3 regions of the Paucibacter sp. M5-1 genome follow, and region 1 is predicted to be linked to each of the others. Evidence: predicted binding sites of a transcription regulator. Region 1 holds the regulator's gene; each other region holds the start of a gene.
The links. Region 1 encodes FNR, which switches genes on or off when oxygen is low (the NO sensors DNR and NnrR bind a similar motif). Its sites were predicted from a motif close to TTGATNNNNATCAA; they were not measured.
Positions count from the first base shown of each region.

Region 2: the regulator FNR is predicted to act here: its motif matches at 3,913-3,926, upstream of O5M90_RS13490 (hemerythrin domain-containing protein).
Region 3: the regulator FNR is predicted to act here: its motif matches at 2,582-2,595, upstream of O5M90_RS05910 (universal stress protein).

Region 1 covers NZ_JAPZLM020000001.1:5,644,558-5,650,574, forward strand. Annotated here, with positions in the region: gene ccoO (cytochrome-c oxidase, cbb3-type subunit II) at 1-576, shown strand, start outside; gene O5M90_RS26635 (cbb3-type cytochrome oxidase subunit 3) at 589-750, shown strand; gene ccoP (cytochrome-c oxidase, cbb3-type subunit III) at 740-1,660, shown strand; gene ccoG (cytochrome c oxidase accessory protein CcoG) at 1,676-3,130, shown strand; gene O5M90_RS26650 (hypothetical protein) at 3,164-3,418, shown strand; gene O5M90_RS26655 (hypothetical protein) at 3,418-3,666, shown strand; gene fnr (fumarate/nitrate reduction transcriptional regulator Fnr) at 3,668-4,402, opposite strand; gene hemN (oxygen-independent coproporphyrinogen III oxidase) at 4,582-5,991, shown strand; gene O5M90_RS26670 (sulfite exporter TauE/SafE family protein) at 5,994-6,017, shown strand, end outside.
Region 2 covers NZ_JAPZLM020000001.1:2,872,154-2,878,170, reverse strand. Annotated here, with positions in the region: gene O5M90_RS13510 (alkaline phosphatase D family protein) at 1-283, opposite strand, end outside; gene O5M90_RS13505 (potassium channel beta subunit family protein) at 417-1,409, shown strand; gene O5M90_RS13500 (GGDEF domain-containing protein) at 1,420-2,547, opposite strand; gene murU (N-acetylmuramate alpha-1-phosphate uridylyltransferase MurU) at 2,560-3,243, opposite strand; gene O5M90_RS13490 (hemerythrin domain-containing protein) at 3,275-3,859, opposite strand; gene tkt (transketolase) at 3,991-6,017, shown strand, end outside.
Region 3 covers NZ_JAPZLM020000001.1:1,285,838-1,291,854, forward strand. Annotated here, with positions in the region: gene O5M90_RS05900 (ABC transporter permease) at 1-786, shown strand, start outside; gene O5M90_RS05905 (efflux RND transporter periplasmic adaptor subunit) at 797-2,008, shown strand; gene O5M90_RS05910 (universal stress protein) at 2,013-2,471, opposite strand; gene O5M90_RS05915 (RNA recognition motif domain-containing protein) at 2,813-3,163, opposite strand; gene O5M90_RS05920 (hypothetical protein) at 3,275-3,484, opposite strand; gene O5M90_RS05925 (sensor histidine kinase) at 3,891-4,559, opposite strand; gene O5M90_RS05930 (Crp/Fnr family transcriptional regulator) at 4,784-5,560, opposite strand; gene O5M90_RS05935 (VIT1/CCC1 transporter family protein) at 5,848-6,017, shown strand, end outside.

The sequences.
Region 1 (6,017 bases):
AACAACTTCCTGATGATCGTGCTGGTGCTGCTGACCGTGCTGGTCGGCGGCGTCGTCGAGATCGTGCCGCTGTTCTTCCAGCGCTCGACCACCGAGGCCGCACCGGGACTCAAGCCCTATACCGCGCTGCAGCTGGCCGGCCGCGACATCTATGTGCGCGAGGGCTGCTACAACTGCCACTCGCAGATGATCCGGCCCTTCCGCGCCGAGACGTTGCGCTACGGCCACTACTCGACCGCCGGCGAGTTCGTCTACGACCGGCCGTTCCAGTGGGGCAGCAAGCGCACCGGGCCGGACCTGCACCGCGTGGGTGGCAAGTACAACGACGAGTGGCACCGCATCCACCTGATCAATCCGCGCGATCTGGTACCTGAGTCGAACATGCCGGCCTACCCCTGGCTGGCCACCGCGACGGTCGATCCGGCCGAGATGCCGGGCAAGCTGAAGGCGCTGCGCCTGCTCGGCGCACCGTACAGCGATGCCGAGATTGCCGGCGCGGCCGAGGCTGTCAAGGGCCGCACCGAGATGGACGCCGTGATCGCCTATCTGCAGGTGCTGGGCACCGCCGTCAAGTAAAGGAGAAGGCGCATGGATATCAACACCCTGAGAAGCGCGGTGACCCTGCTGCTGCTGCTGATGTTCCTGGCCATCGTGGCCTGGGTCTACAGCCGAAAGCGCGACCAGCGCACCTTTGACGAGATCGCCGAGCTGCCGCTGCAAGGCGAGATGGGAGAGCCCAATGACAAGTGATTTCTTCTCCAACGGCTGGTCCATCTTCGTGGCCGCGAGCACGATCGCGGGCCTGCTGCTGTGCCTGTTCCTGCTGATCATCGCCAGCCGCCGCAAGGTGATGGCCAATGACAACAGCACCGGCCATGTTTGGGACGAGGACCTGAAGGAGCTCAACAACCCGCTGCCGCGCTGGTGGATGGGCTTGTTCGTGCTGACCGTGCTGTTCTCCGGCATCTATCTGGCCCTCTACCCGGGCCTGGGCAGCGCGGCCGGCACGCTGAAGTGGAGCAGCACCGGCCAGTACGAGGCCGAGCAGGCCAAGGCGCGCACCGCGCTGGCGGCGGTCTACGCCCCGTTCAACGCGATGCCGGTTGAGGAACTGGCCAAGAACGGCCAGGCCATGGGCATCGGCGAGCGCCTGTTCGCCAACAACTGCGCCGGCTGCCATGGCTCCGACGCCAAGGGCAGCAAGGGCTTTCCGAACCTGACCGATGGCGATTGGCTCTATGGCGACAAGCACGAGACCCTGATCGAGACCATCAGCAAGGGCCGCAACGGCGTGATGCCGCCGATGGCGGCGGCGTTGGGCAAGCCCGAGGACGTGCGCAATGTGGCCAACTATGTGCTGAGCCTGTCGGGCAGCGCGCACAACTCGATCGCGGCCCAGTTGGGGCGCAGCAAGTTCGGCGTCTGCGCGGCCTGCCACGGCATGGACGGCAAGGGCAACCAGGCCCTCGGTGCCCCCAATCTGACCGACAAGATCTGGCTGCACGGCTGGGGTGAGGACGCCATCGTCGCCATCATCAACAACGGCAAGAACAATATGATGCCGGCCCATGGCGAGCGGCTCAGCCCCGAGCAGGTCCGCGTGCTCGCCGCCTATGTCTGGGGCCTGTCGCGTTCGTCCACTGCGGTGGCGGCCAAGTAAGCGATCCAGCCACTCATGGATAGCCCTCCGCGCAAGGTCATCCCTCTGGTGGCGGCCGATGATGCCGCCATCGAGATGGTGTCGCTCTATCAGGCCCAGCAGAAGATCTACTCGCGTGCCGTCAGCGGCTGGTTCGCCACCTGGCGCTGGGTGCTGGTGTGGGCGACGCAGCTGTTGTTCTACGGACTGCCCTGGCTGGACTGGGGCAGCCGCCAGGCGGTGCTGTTCGACCTCGAGTCGCGGCGCTTCTACATCCTCGGCCTGGTCCTTTATCCGCAGGACTTCATCTACCTGACCGGGCTGCTGCTGATCTCGGCCTATGCGCTGTTCCTGTTCACTGCGGTGGCGGGGCGGTTGTGGTGCGGCTTCGCTTGCCCGCAGACGGTCTATACCGAGATCTTCATGTGGGTGGAGCAGAAGTTCGAGGGCGACCGCGCCAAGCGCATCAAGCTCGATGCAGCGCCCTGGGGCCCCGAAAAACTGCTGCGCAAGGGCGGCAAGCAGGCGGCCTGGATCGCCATCGGGCTGTGGACCGGCTTCACCTTTGTCGGCTACTTCACGCCGATCAAGATGCTGAGCCAGGAGGTCATGAGCCTGGGCCTGGGTCCCTGGGAATGGTTCTGGATCCTGTTCTACGGTTTTGCGACCTATGGCAATGCCGGCTATATGCGCGAGCAGGTCTGCAAATACATGTGTCCTTATGCGCGCTTCCAGAGCGCGATGTTCGACAAGGACACGCTGATCATCAGCTACGACGCCGAGCGCGGCGAGCCGCGCGGCTCGCGCAGCAAGAAGGCCGATCCGGCCGCGCTGGGCCTGGGCTCGTGCATCGATTGCACCCTGTGCGTGCAGGTCTGCCCGACCGGCATCGACATCCGCAAAGGCCTGCAGTACGAATGCATCGGCTGCGCCGCCTGCATCGATGTCTGCGACAGCGTGATGGACAAGATGAGCTATCCGCGCGGCCTGATCCGCTACGACACCGAGAACGGCCTGTCCCAGCATCTGAGCCGCCGCGAAAGGCTGCTGCGCATCTTCCGGCCACGGGTGCTGATCTACGGCGCGGTGCTCTTGCTGATCACCGCCGGCCTGTTCACCAGCCTGGCGCTGCGCGCGCCCTTCAAGGTCGATGTGGTGCGTGATCGCGGCGCGCTGGCGCGCCTGGTCGACGACGGCTTCATCGAAAACGTCTACCGGCTGCAGATCATGAACACCACCGAGGCCGTGCAGCACTACCGCATCGCGGCCGAGGGCCTGCCCGGGCTGGCCACCGCGCAGCCGGTGCGGCTGGAGGTCGGGCCCGCCGAGGCCCGCTGGGTCTCGGTGGCCTTGCGGGTGCCGCCGCAGAGCGCGGCCCAGGCCGGCAGCGGCGCCCATGAGATCCGTTTCGGCATCGAGCGTGAAGCCGGTGCGGCCGGCCAGGCCGCCTATGCGCTGAGCGAGAAGTCCACCTTTGTCGTGCCGCGCTGAGCGTGGCCGACCACCGTCCCGAAGGAGCAATCGATGAGTGAAACGCAAGCGCAAAGCAGCCAAGTGCAGCGCCCCTGGTGGCGCGAATACATGATGTGGCTGGTGGTCGGCGGGCCCAGCGTCGTCGTCGTCGCGTCCTTCGTGACCCTGGGTCTGGCGATCACCCATCCCGACCCGGTCATCGAGGTGGTGCCGGTCCAGGCCAGCGCCGGCAGTGATGCGGCGCCGAGTTCGGCGCAGACCCCGGCAATGAAGGCCCGCAACCATGCGGCCACCGGGGGGCGCTGATGGACGAGCCCTCACGGCGCTCGCGCCTGGTCATGGCGGCCCTGTGGCCCTCGTTCCTGATGGCGGGGCTGCTGGAGGTGCTGGTCTTCAGCCTGCTTGATCCGGCCGCGCTGGCCGAGGCCAGCACATTGTCCGGCACCAGCATCTACACGCTGGGCTTTCTGGGCTTCTGGATCGTGACCGGGCTGAGTTCGGCCCTGAGCCTATGGCTGGCTGGTTTGCCGCCGGCCACGCAGGACCTGCGCTGAATCAGCAGTTGCTGCTGTTCACCAGGCGCTGCAGCCCGGCCTGGTCGAGGATCTGGATCTGGCGCTGCTTGACGTCCAGCAGACCCTCTTCCTGGAACTTCGAGAAGGTGCGCGACACGGTCTCCAGCTTCAGGCCCAGATAGCTGCCGATCTCCTCGCGCGTCATGCGCAGCACCAGGCTGGAGGCCGAGAAGCCGCGCGCCTGCAGGCGCTGGGTCAGGTTCAGCAGAAAGGCGGCCAGGCGCTCCTCGGCCCGCATGCTGCCCAGCAGCAGCATCACGCCATGGTCGCGCACGATCTCGCGGCTCATGATCTTGTGGAACTGGTGCTGCAGATCGGTGAACTCGCGCGACAGCTCCTCCAACTGATCGTAAGGGATCACGCAGACCTGGGAGTCCTCCAGCGCCACCGCATCGCAGCTGTGGCGGTCATTGCTGATGCCGTCCAGCCCCAGCAGCTCGCCGGCCATCTGGAAGCCGGTGACCTGATCGCGGCCGTCCTCGGAGGACACGCAGGTCTTGAAGAAGCCGGTGCGCACCGCATAGAGCGACTGGAAGGCATCGCCGGAACGGAAAAGAGTGTCGCCGCGCGCGACCTGGCGGCGCGTCGCCACCAGGCTGTCGAGCTGCTCCAGATCGGGCTTGGACAGACCCACCGGCAGGCACAGCTCGCGCAGATTGCAGCTGGAGCAGGCGACCTTGAAGGGCTCGATCTTGATGGCGGGGGCGGTGCTCATGCCGCGCATTATGGTCTGCCCGGGGCAGCCGCTCGCTTCGCCGGTGTCCGGGGTGGGCGCAGAGTGGAGGGGTGTCAGCATGATGTTCCTCAAGGTTGTCGTGATTGTTGTCGGGGCCATGCGCAGCAAGCTTGATGCAGGTCAAATGCCCGCCAGCTAGGCTTGGCACAGTGGCGGACATGCCAAACAGCACCACTGCCACAGCTCTCGGAATCAGCGAAGAATTGCTGCGTCGCTACGACGTGGCCGGCCCGCGCTACACCTCCTACCCGACCGCCGATCGCTTCGTCGAGGCCTTCACGGTGGCCCAGTACGAACAGGCGCTGGCCCAGCGCGCCAGCGGCTCGCTGGTCGGTGGCGGCACGCCGCTGTCGGTCTATGTGCATGTGCCGTTCTGCGAATCGGTCTGCTACTACTGCGCCTGCAACAAGGTCATCACCCGCCACCATGAGCGCGCCGGCGAGTATCTGCAGGCCCTGAACACCGAGATGGACCTGACACTGGCCCATCTGGGCCGTGCGCAGACCGTGTCGCAGCTGCATCTGGGGGGCGGCTCGCCGACCTTTCTGAGCGATGCCGAGCTGAGCCAGCTGATGCTGGACCTGCGCAGCCGCTTCAAGCTGGCGGCCGGCGCCGAGATCTCGATCGAGGTCGACCCGCGCACCGTCACCGAGCAGCGCCTGGCGCATCTGCGCAGCCTGGGCTTCAACCGGCTGAGCTTCGGCGTGCAGGACTTCGACGCCGAGGTGCAGAAGGCGGTGCACCGCATCCAGAGCTTTGACAGCGTGGCCAGCCTGATGAGCCAGGCCCGCGCGCTGGGCTTCGAGTCGACCAATGTCGACCTGATCTACGGCCTGCCGTTGCAGACGCCCGAGTCCTTTGCCCGCACCGTCGCCCAGGTCGCGGCGCTGCGGCCCGACCGCATCGCGCTCTACGGCTATGCCCATCTGCCGCAACGCTTCAAGCCGCAGCGCCGCATCGACATCACCCAGCTGCCGCCGGCCGCCGACAAGCTGCACATGCTCTCGGGGGCGATCAGCGGTTTCATTGCCCAGGGCTACAGCTATATCGGCATGGACCATTTCGCCTTGCCGACCGACTCGCTGGCGGTGGCCAAGCGCCAGGGGCGCTTGCACCGCAATTTCCAGGGCTACAGCACCCAGGCCGACTGCGATCTGATCGGGCTGGGTGTCTCGGCCATTGGCCGGGTCGGTGCCACCTACAGCCAGAACGCCAAGACCCTGCCCGAGTATTACGACGCGCTGCGCCAGGGCCAACTGCCGGTGGTGCGCGGCCTGGCGCTGACGCGCGACGACCTGCTGCGCCGCGCGATGATCATGGCGCTGATGTGCCAGGGCCGGGTCGAGTTCGAGTCGATCGAGCTGGCCCATCTGATCAAGGTGGGCGAGTACTTCCGACCCGAACTGGAGCGGCTGGCCCCGCTGCAGCAGGCCGGCATGGTCACGATCACGCCGGACGCGATCGAGGTGACGGCGCTGGGCTGGTACTTTGTGCGGGCCGTCGCGATGGTGTTCGACCGTTATCTGCAGGCCGATCGCACAAGAGAGCGCTTTTCTAAGATCATCTGAGCATGGATGCAGCGCTTGCCGGCTCG
Region 2 (6,017 bases), 2.8 Mb from region 1:
CGAAGCCGGCGTCACGGGCGATCTCCCAGCGCAGCACGATGTCGCGCGGGTCATGGGCGTCTTCGGCGCGGGCCCGGGTCCACAGGATCATGCGGTCGGCCAGCGGGTCGCCGCTGGCCACGCCATGGCTGAAGCGCACCGGCACATCGTCGTCTCCGCCGCCGCAGCCCGGCAGGCCCACCAGGGCGCCGGCCGCCAGCGCCATGCCGCCGCGGACGAAATCGCGACGGTTCGGGCTGCGTGCGTTGCGGGTCTGGAGCAGGTTGTACAGCTTGTCGGTCATGGCGTCGGGCTCGGGCAAAAAAGCGCATTCTTCGCAGCCGCGATGACAGGGCCAAGTCGCGACCGCGTCAGCAGGATGACGCGCTGTGCGCTACGCTCGCGCCCGTCCGCTCACTCTCTGTCATCAGCACACCATGCAATACCGTCGTCTGGGCCGCAGCGGCCTGCAAGTCTCCGAGTTGTCCCTGGGCTCCTGGGTCACTTATCACAACCAGGTCGACACCAGGGCCGCCACCGAGATGCTGGCGGCCGCCTTCGATGCCGGCATCAACTTCTTCGACAACGCCGAGGTCTATGCCAAGGGCGAGAGCGAGGTGGTGATGGGCGCGGCGCTGAAGGCGCTGAAATGGCCGCGGCTGAACTATCTGGTCTCGACCAAGTTTTTCTGGGGCATGGAGCGCGCGCCCGCCGGCGAGCCGCGCCTGCCGAACCGCCAGGACACGCTGAACCGCAAATACCTGATGCAGGCCATCGACGGCTCGCTGCAGCGCCTGCAGCTGGACTTCGTCGACCTGATCTACTGCCACCGCCCCGACCCGCTGACGCCGATCGAGGAGACGGTCTGGGCGATGAGCGACATCATCAAGCAGGGCAAGGCGCTGTACTGGGGCACCAGCGAATGGAGCGCCGACGAGATCCGCGCCGCCTACGAGATTGCCGAGCGCCACCATCTGCACAAGCCGGTGATGGAACAGCCGCAATACCATCTGTTCCATCGCCAGCGCGTCGAGACCGAGTACGCCCGCCTGTACGAGGACATCGGCCTGGGCCTGACGACCTGGAGCCCGCTGGCCTCGGGTCTGCTGACCGGCAAGTACAAGCACGGCATCCCGGAGGGCAGCCGCGGCTCGCTGGAAAGCATGGCCTGGATGCGCGAGCAACTGCAGGACCCGGCGAAAAACCAGGCCGTGGCCGCGCTGGAAGGCATTGCTGCCGAGCTGGGCTGCACGATGGCCCAGCTGGCGCTGGCCTGGGTCAACAAGAATCCGCGCGTCTCCACCGTGATCCTGGGCGCCAGCAAGCTCAGCCAGCTGCATGACAACCTCGGCGCGCTGGCGGTCACGCCCAAGCTGACGCCCGAGCTGCTGGCCCGCATCGACGCGATCGCCAAGCCGCTGGCCAAATAGGCCGCCGGCCTCAGCCCGGCTCGACCCGGTTGCGGCCCAGCGACTTGGCGCGGTACAGCGCCCGGTCGGCGCGTCGGAACAGGGTGTCGGCGGAGTCGCCCGGCTGCCACAGCGTCAGCCCCAGGCTGCAGCGCAGCGCCGGCAGCTCGCCCTGGGGCGGCCGTGCGATCTGCTGGTGCAGCTGCCGTGCCCGCGCCAGTGCCGCCCCGGCATCGCCGGCCGGCAGCAGCAGGCAGAACTCCTCGCCGCCCCAGCGGAAGGCCTGCTCGCCGGCGGCCAGGCTGGCACGCAGACCCGCGGCGAAGTCGGCCAGCGCGGCGTCGCCGGCATGGTGGCCGAAGCCGTCGTTGATGGCCTTGAAATGATCCAGGTCCACCATCAGCAGCGCAAAGGGTCGGGCCCGCGTGATCGCGGCGGCCACGGCCTCGTCGAGGGCCCGCCGGTTGGGCAGGCCGGTCAGCCCGTCGCTATGGGCTTGCTGCCGCACCTCGGCCTCGGCCTGCATCTTGCACATCTGCAGAAAGCCCAGCGTGGTCACGATGATGAACAGAAAGCCGAACAGGAATAGCGGCGCCTGCCAGTCGGCGGGCACGTTCAGATAGTCGCGTCCCTGGCCCTGCTGGAGCAGCAGCGCGGCGGCGCGCAGCGGCAGCAGCAGGCCCATCAAGAGGTAGAAGCCCGCGACCACCCGCTGCACCCCTCGCAGGGTCGGCGCCGGGCTGCGCCACAGCAGCCAGGCATTGAGCAGCTGCACCAGACCGTAGGCGAAGCCGTTGAAGATGGTGGATTGCGCGTAGTCGGCACCGGCCGTCAGCGCCACCGCCGTCACCGCCAGCACCATCGATGCCATCAGCACCAGCCCGCTGCGCTGCAGGACCTGGCCCAGAAACTGACGGATCGCCGCATGGAACAGCGCCACGCTGACGGCGCCCAGCGCATTGCCCAGGCCGGCGCTCAGCAGGCTGGGCAGGCGGCCGGCGTTGGACAGCAGCGCATAGGCCAGGCCCTGGCTTGCGACGGCCAGCATCCACAGGCGCAGGCCGTTGCGCCGGTCGGCCTCGCCGCGCGCGATCCACAGCATCGCGGCGCTGGCCAGCAGTGCGCAGGTCTGGGCCAGGAAGAGGGTGCGGACGTCCATGGCCGGCGAGGTTCAGGCGCTGCGGTTCAGGGCGTCCAGCCGCGCCACCGTGCCCACATCGGTCCAGGGCCCGGCGTAGAACTCGGCGCCGATGCGGCCGGCGGCGATGCCGGCGTCCAGAGAGGGCCGCAGCCGCGCGCGCGTGCCTGGGGTGATGCCGGCGAACATCTCGGCGCGGTACAGGCCGATGCAGGACCAGGTGTGGCGCGGCCCGCCCTCATTGGCGGCCAGGCCCTCGGCGCTGATCGCGAAGTCGCCATCGGGGTGGTGCGGGCTGTTGGCCACCATCCACAGATGGGCCAGCCGCGCGCCGTCGGCGAAGCGCCGCGCCTGATCGGCGTCGAAGCGGAACTCCGGCAGAAAGACATCGGCTGAGACCACCCAGAAGGCCGCGTCGCCATCGGCCGTCAGCAGCGGCAGGGCCTGGGCGATGCCGCCGGCGGTCTCCAGTGCCTGCGCCTCGACCGAGTAATGCAGGCGCAGGCCCCAGGCGCTGCCGTCGCCCAGCGTGGCCGGGAACTGCTCGGACAGCCAGGCCGTGTTGATCACGATATCGCGCACGCCAGCGGCGGCCAGGGCCTCGATATGCCAGACGATCAGCGGCTTGCCGCGTACGCTCAGCAGCGGCTTCGGGGTGGTGTCGGTCAGCGGCCGCATGCGCTCGCCGCGCCCGGCCGCGAGGATGATGGCTCGCATGGGGCGGAAGTGTAGGGTGCGCCGTCGGGGGTCAGTCCGGTGGCCCCAGGCCCAGCGGCGCGGGCACCAGGTTCAGGATGCGGGCGAACAAGGCCTGGTACTCGGCGTCCGGCACATGGCCGGTCAGCGGGTCGCGGTTGCCGGCGAAGGCCTCGTCGAGCTCGGCCCAGTCCTCGGGGCCGAGCACCTGCTCGGCCAGCGGCAGCACCTCGCGCTCCTCCAGCGCCATATGCTGCAGATAGGCGTCGACATAGCGCCGGGCGGCCTGCTCGAAGGCGGCGCGGCGCGGCTCGCCGAGCAGCTCGAAGGCCAGCAGCCGGTGCTGCAGCTCGCGCACCGCGCGCTCGCCGCGGCCGTGGTCGGCGTCGAGCCGGTCCAGCAGCTCGCGCGACTGCGGCGCCCGCGCCCGCAGCTTCGGAAACAGCAGCTCGGTTTCCTTCGGGTGGTGCAGGCGCTCGGGGAACTCATCGACATAGAACAGCATCGCGCGCAGCGCATCGAAATCGGGCCGGCTGCCCTGCTGGCGGTGCTGGGCCAGCAGCAGCGGTATCGTGCGCAGCATCGCGGCCAGCGCATGGTGTTCGTCGCGGATGATGCGAAGCGTCAGTGCGGTCATCGGTGTCTCCGGCAGTGCATGGCGCAGCGTGCCAGCTCGGGCGCCGCGAGGTCTTGCTCTGGGTCAAGCCGGGGTGGGGCCGGCGGCCAAGTAAAATCCCACGTTTACCCGCAACTCCGCCCGCACCCACCATGGCTCAAACCGCTGCAAGCAACCCCACTTTGATGGCCAACGCCATTCGCGCACTGGCCATGGACGCCGTGCAGCAAGCCAATTCGGGCCACCCCGGCGCACCGATGGGCATGGCCGATATCGCCGTCGCGCTGTGGGGCCGCCATCTGCGCCACAACCCGGCCAACCCGCAATGGGCCGACCGCGACCGCTTCGTGCTGAGCAATGGCCACGGCTCGATGCTGATCTATGCGCTGCTGCACCTGACGGGCTACGACTTGCCGATGGCCGAGCTGAAGGCCTTCCGCCAGCTGCACAGCAAGACCCCGGGCCATCCCGAGGTGGGCATCACCCCCGGCGTCGAGACCACCACCGGCCCGCTGGGCCAGGGCATCACCAATGCGGTGGGCCTGGCGCTGGCCGAGAAGATGCTGGCCAAGGAGTTCAACCGTGACGGCCATGCGGTGGTGGACCACCACACCTATGCCTTCCTGGGCGACGGCTGCCTGATGGAGGGCATCAGCCACGAGGCCTGCGCGCTGGCCGGCGCCTGGAAGCTGAACAAGCTGATCGCGATCTACGACGACAACGGCATCTCGATCGACGGCCAGGTCGCCCCCTGGTTCATCGACAACACCGCCCAGCGTTTCGAGGCCTATGGCTGGAACGTCATCGGCCCGGTCGACGGCCATGATGTCGATGCGGTCGACGCCGCAATCGCGCTGGCCAAGATGAGCACCGACATGCCCTCGCTGATCATCGCGAAGACCCATATCGGCAAGGGCTCGCCCAACCGTGCCAACACCGCCAAGGCCCATGGCGAGCCGCTGGGCGGCGACGAGATCAAGCTGACCCGCGAGGCGCTGGGCTGGGCGCATGAGCCCTTCGTCGTGCCGGCCGAGGTCTATGCCGACTGGGACGCCAAGGCCAAGGGCGCCGCGCTGGAGCAGGCCTGGGACGAGCGTTTCGACGCCTATGCCACGGCCCACCCCGAACTGGCCGCCGAGTTCCAGCGCCGCATGGCCGGCGTGCTGCCGGCCAACTTCGCGCAGACCGCGGTGGACGCGGTGGTGGCCGCCCACACCAAGGGCGAGACCGTCGCCAGCCGCAAGGCCAGCCAGCTGGCGCTGGAAGCCTTCACCGCCGCCGTGCCCGAGCTGCTGGGCGGCTCGGCCGATCTGACCGGCTCCAACCTGACCAATACCAAGAGCACGCCGGCCTTCCGCCTGGAGGCCGATGGCTCGAGCAACGGCGGCCGCCACATCAACTACGGCGTGCGCGAGTTCGGCATGGCCGCCATCATGAACGGCATTGCGCTGCATGGCGGCTACATCCCCTACGGCGGCACCTTCCTGACCTTCAGCGACTACAGCCGCAATGCGATCCGCATGGCCGCGCTGATGAAGCAGCGCGTCATCCATGTGTTCACGCACGACTCGATCGGCCTGGGCGAGGACGGCCCGACCCACCAGAGCATCGAGCATGTGGCCAGCCTGCGCCTGATCCCGGGCCTGGATGTCTGGCGCCCGGCCGATACCACCGAGACCGCCGTGGCCTGGACCATGGCCATCGGCAATGCCACCCGCCCCAGCGTGCTGGCACTGAGCCGGCAGAACCTGCCCTATGCGCCCAAGGCCAATCTGGACGAGATCAGCAAGGGCGGCTATGTCCTGAGCGAGCCGGCCGAGGTGGGCCTGAAGAAGAAGGCCCAGGGCGTCATCATCGCCACCGGCTCCGAGGTGCAACTGGCCCTGCATGCCCAGGCATCGCTGGCCGCCGAGGGCATCGCGGTGCGCGTGGTCTCGATGCCCTCGACCACGGTGTTCGACCGCCAGGACGCCAAGTACAAGAAGGCCGTGCTGCCCGAAGGCCTGCCGCGCGTCGCGGTGGAAATGGGGGTCAGCGATGGCTGGTGGAAGTACGGCGTCGCCGCCGTCGTCGGCATCGACAGCTACGGCGAGTCGGCCCCGGCGCCGGTGCTGTTCAAGCATTTCGGCTTCACGCCCGAGAATGTGGTGGACACGGTCAAGGTGGCACTGGGCCTGGC
Region 3 (6,017 bases), 4.4 Mb from region 1:
CAGCTGTATCGCATCATCGATGCCGATGCACGCGAGACCCGGCCCGACGGCGTCGGCCTGGTTCTGACCGACCGCCTCGCCGACAAACTGGCGCTGCGACCGGGCGACCGTGTGCGCGTGGAGGTGCTGGAAGGGCGCGGGCGCGTCTTCGAGGCCGTGGTGGACAAGACCGTGCAGGAGATGATGGGCCTGAACGCCTACATGGAGCGGCGTGCTCTGAACCGCGCGCTCGGCGAGGACGATGTCAGCACCGGCTTCGTGCTGGGCCTGGAGCGCGGTTCGGAGGCGCGCCTGCTCGATGCGACGCGCGGCCTGCCACGCGTCGCCGGCGCCTTTAGCAAGGCCTCGATGCTGCGCAATATGCAGGAGCTGAGCGCGCGCAATATCCGCATCATGAGCACCATCATGACCGCGTTCGCCGCGGTGATCGCGGTGGGCGTTGTCTACAACAACGCACGCATCGCGCTGGCCGAGCGCAGTTGGGAGCTGGCCAGCCTGCGCGTGTTGGGCTTCACGCGCGCTGAGGTTTCCGGGCTGCTGCTGGGCGAGCTGGGCCTGGCAATCGCCGTCGCGATACCGCTGGGTATGGTGCTGGGCTGGACCCTGGTGCACGGCGTCGCGGGCCTACTGGCCTCGGATCAGTTTTTCTTTCCGGTGCTGATCAGGCCGCGCACCTATGGCTGGGCGGCGCTGGCGGTGCTGGCGGCTGCGGGCGCCAGCGCGCTGGTGGTCCGGCGGCGCATCGACCGGCTGGACATGGTGTCGGCGCTGAAGACAAGGGAATGAGGAGCTTTGTGTGAATCGCAGGACTTGGATCTATTCGGCTGGCGCTGTTGTGGCTCTGGCGCTGCTGGCTGCCTGGGCCTTCGCGCCACGTGCGGTCGAGGTGGAGTTGGCACCGGTGACGCAAGGCCGCTTCGAACTGCTGGTCGAGGAGGAAGGCAAGACCCGACTGGCCGATCGCTATGTGGTCTCGGCGCCGCTGGCCGGACGCCTGTCGCGGATCACGCTGCGTGAGGGCGATGCGGTGGCCGAGAACGCCAGCGTGGCGCTGCTGACGCCCTCGCTGCCGGCGATGCTCGACGAGCGCAGCACGAGCGAGCTGCGCGCCCGGCTCGGGGCCGCGCAGTCCGGCGCGCAAGCGGCGACAGCCCGCCTTGCTCGCGCGCGCATGACGCTGGAGCAGGCGCAGGGCGAGGCGCGCCGCAGCGAGCTGCTGGCCCAGCAAAGCTTCATCACCGCGACGCGGCTGGAGAGCGATCAGCTGGCCGCCAGGGCGGCACAAAAGGAAGTCGAGGCCGCCACCGCAGAGCAGCAGGTGGCGATGCACGAGATCGAGCAGTCACGTGCGGCGCTGAGTCTGCTGCGGCAAGGCAGTGGTGGCAATGGCTTCCCGGTCCGCTCGCCGATCGCGGGCCAGGTGTTGCGCGTGCTGCAGGCCAGCGAGGCCAATGTCGTGGCCGGCACGCCGCTGCTGGAGCTGGGCGATATCGGACGGCTGGAAATCGTTGCCGAGCTGCTAACCACCGACGCGCTGGCCGCACGACCCGGCAGCCTGGTGCGCATCGAACACTGGGGCGGTTCCGGCCAGTTGCTCGGCCATGTGCGCCGGGTCGAGCCCTCGGCCTTCACCAAGGTGTCAGCACTCGGTGTCGAAGAGCAGCGCGTGCGGGTGCTGGTCAGCATCGACAGCCCGCGCGAGCAGTGGCAGGCGCTGGGCGATGGCTTCCGTGTCGGTGTGCGCATCGTCACGCTGGCGCAGGACGAGGCGCTGCAGGTGCCGGTCAGCGCGGTGTTCCCGCTGCCGGCCAAGGACGACCGGGCTGCACCCGCCTATGCGGTCTTCGTCGCCGATGGCGCGCGGGCGCGGCTCGCGCCGGTGGAACTGGCGGCGCGCAATGGCAGCTCGGCCTGGCTGCGTGCCGGCGTGGGCGCCGGCTCCCGGGTGATCGTCTATCCGGGCGCCGCGGTTGCCGATGGCGCGCGGATACGCGAGCGCAAGGTCTGAGGCCCTATCTGGCCTCGGGCTCGGCATCACGCACCATCAGCACCGGCACCGCACTATTGCGCAGCACCAGCTCGGCGTCGCTGCCCATGAGGAGGCGGTTCACGCCGCGGCGTCCGTGCGTGCCCATCACGATCAGGTCGCAACCCTGCTTGGCCGCTTCCTCGACGATCACATGGGCGGCACGCTCACCGATGGCTTCGCGCAGCTGACAGGCCACCGGCAGCCCCTGTGCCTCAGCCTGCTGCGCCGCCTTGGCGATCAGTTCCTTGCCCTGGCTGCGCAGCAGGTCCATCGACTGCAGGAAGGCGACTGCGGCGGCGCGCTCGTCGAACATCGGATAGGCATCGATCACATGCAGAAGGCTCAGGCGCGAGCCCAGGCTGCGCGCCAGGCTGATCGCCTCACGCAAGCCGCGTTCGGAAGTGCGGCTGCCGTCCAGCGGCACGAGTATCTGCTTGTACATAGGGATCCCCAGCCGGCTGTCGCCTCAGTGTTGATCCCTGCATATTCAGTGACTTGCGGCTGGCAATGCTTGCGCCGCGTCAAGCCAACCCGACGGGTCGCGGGGCTGACTTGATGCAGATCACCTCGGCATGCTGCCGGTCACGCTGTTGCTGGGGCAGATCGGCTTGAACATCCTTTTCAACATACCGGCCAGATCCGGTCACTGGCCACGCAGCTCTGCGGCAGCTTCATGCGCTCTGCGCACGCAAGCCCAGTCATCCTCTCCGCCGTCTTCAAGCAGCATGGCCGGGGCAAAAAAAACCGACTCAGAAGAGTCGGTCATTGCGGGGAGCCGCTGGTTCAGTAGCGACCACCGCCGTAGCCGCCCGTGCCGTAGCCAATATCCGAACGCTTGGCTGCGGTGTACCCACCTGCGCTGTAACCGTTCGAATCTGTGCTTGCTTCGCGGGGGCGGGCCAGCGTCACGACGATCGAGCGTCCATCCACGGTCATGCCATGCAGGGCCGAGATAGCGGCCTGGGCAACTTCCGCAGAAGCCATTTCCACAAACCCAAAGCCCTTGGAACTGCCGGTTTGGCGGTCCATCATGACTTTGGCAGAAGACACGCTGCCGAACTCGGCAAAGTTGCTCTTCAAGCTGGAATCGGTCACTGAGTAGGGCAGGTTACCCACGTAGATCTTGCTGCTCATGGACGAGCCTTTCTTAGTACTGGCGCACCTTCAGGATGCGAATCTCGAATCTGCGAATGAGGCATCCGCAGCGAGTAGGACCTTTGGACTGGATCTGGCGGGACCAAATCGTCAGCACACTGGGGGGTGCGGCATGCACGCCTGCAACCAGCCCTGAGTGACGGCGAACAACCGAGCAGCGTCGTTAGAGGCAAAGGTTGTTTCGAAGCGGAACACACGGCGGTGACGGCCGTTGTCCTGAGCACGGCGAACCGAGAAAGAGGCGCGAAAGCGGCCACAGTCGGTCGGGTGTGTCGCGGGCGAGACGACGTACTTGCCCATGGGAATGGCGTTGTTTGAAATGTTCTTCAATCAGTATTGCAGGCTTGAATCGCCCGACGGGAGCATTCTTGAACTCGGTTAGCGGCTGCTGTGCCGGCCAAAAATGCACTGGTCGCAATCAGCTTCCGACTGGCGTCAATCGCCAGTCAAAGGAAACATGTCGCGGACGCTTTCATTATACCTTTTACGCCTATTGAATTAGATCTATATTTCTTCGGGTGCTGAGCCATGGGTTGCGGTTCAGTTTTTCCGACACCGTTCGCCATAAGCCAGCTGCACAAGCGTGCCGAACCGCGGCTCTCCTCCCCTCGCCGCCAGGCGAGCAACTGATCGCTGCAAGGCTGGTCAAGCTTGGGCGCCGATGCAGGACTCGTAGGCGATGTTTGAGCTCTACTCATTGCTCGGTTCAGGCGGGATCAAGGTGAATTGCGTGCTTTGGAAAGCCATGCTTTCGAGCACCCGGGACAGGAAGCATGACTGTGAACGCGCTACCCAACCCTGGTCCGGCGCTTCTAGCGGCGACCCTTCCGCCGTGAGCCTCTGCAAGTTCGCGCACCAGTGACAAGCCGATACCCAGGCCACTGCCGTCACACCGTAAGGCGAGGTCCGTTTGCACGAACGGATCGAATATCTTGCCAAGGCTGTCCGTCGGGATGCCGATCCCGTTGTCCGACACCGTCATCTGGATCCAGTCTGCACACAGCATGACCGACATTGAAATCTTGCCGCCTCGCGGTGTGTACTTGGATGCGTTGCTCAGCAGGTTTCCAATCATCTGCAAGAGGCGAATCGGATCGCCGTGCACATGAAGACCCGGCTCGGCGGGGAGATGCAACGCGAGATGCTGTGCACGCAGGGCTGCGCTAGGGCGGCATGCACCAATAGCCCGGGTAATCAATTCCGCCAGGTCCACGTCGACGCATTGCAAGCGGATCTTTCCGTGGTCAGCGCGGGCTTTGTCCAGCAAGTCGCCGATCACTCGAGACATGACGTCGATTTGTTGCTCAATCGAAAGCCTTAGGCGGGACAACCGCACGGCATCAAGATTGCCTGCATTGAGTTGTGCTGCCGCCAAGCGTAGGGGTAGCAACGAATTTCGCAACTCGTGCGCCACAAGTTCAAGGATGCCGACCCGAGGCCTTTGGTCCCTGCCGACAGGTCGCGGAATCGCGTGATGGCGCCGAAGGCGCTTCCCCCAAGCTCCTGCCCGCAGCAACTGCAAGTGATGGTTCGCCTCAGTGGTCCGGTTCGTGGTTGGGTGCAGGTGCATATGAGTATCCTCGGTTGCGGATGTTGAGTTCAGCACTGCGCCGAAACCAAACAGGCGTGTCGCGGTCGGCGGTTCACTGCTGAACTCCCGAGCATCAAGTCCGGCATGAGCCGCTCGTATTCATTTCTCACGACGGCATAGCATTCACAGCTTTGTCGCGCCAAACCCGGACGATCGATCACCTTGATTCGCCCGCGAAAATACCGAATCAGTCCCGCTGCTTGCAATTTCAATGCAGCATTTGTCACCCCTTCGCGGCGAACGCCGAGCATTTGGGCGATCAGCTCTTGGGTCATGACCAATTCGTTGCTCTGAAGGCGGTCCAGACTCAGCAAGATGAAGCGACACAGTCGCTCGAACAAGGAGTGATGACGGTTGCACACGATGGTTTGGGACATCTGTGCGATCAGCGCCTGGGTGTAGCCGAGCATTTCCCGCGTTACCTTCCGGTTTCGATTGAAGGCCTCGTTGAGGGCTGCCGCACTGAGCCGAAGACCAAGCCCCGCGCTCAGCACAACGGCACAATCCGGTGCGCAGCCTCCTCCCATGAAGACCGACACGCCGACGACACCATCGTTGCCGACCAAGGCAACTTCCGTCGATGCGCCGTTTTCCAGCGGAATCACCAAGGCAACCATGGCCGTGGTCGGAAAGTATGCATAGCTCGGCGTCTGACCGACTTCATAGAGGACGCGGTTCTGGGTCAGCTCGACAGGCTCGAGAAGCGGCAGCCAACGTTGGAACTCATCGTCCGGTAACGCAGCCAGCAGATGGTTCATCAGGGCGGTGGAGGCATCAATGGTCATGCTGGACTTTCGTGGTTCGGCCGGGTCAAGCGGGCGACCTGTGCGTCGCCACTACAGACCCAGCGTATTGGATCGCGGGCGCCGCCAGTGTTCGGTACCGTACGCAGCAAGTTCGCAGTGCAGGGCATTCACCAGTTCGTTGATCTGGCGCAAGTCCCATCGAAGGTCTGCATGAATTTCGTCTGAGAACGAACAGACTCAAGCCTCGACGGGTTCCGGAAACATTCGGCACGGATGCGCGACTCCGGCGCAGACCCACTGTCCATGAAAAACACACATGCGTAACCATGAGCAAATGGTCCGCACAGCCAGGAAAGCACAACATGAAACCATCGCGCCGACACGCAGAGCAACACCGCACCGACCGGATTGGCTGGCTGCGCGCCGCCGTGCTGGGAGCCAACGACGGCATCGTCTCAACGGGAAGCCTGTTGGTCGGCGTGGCTGCAGCGAGCAC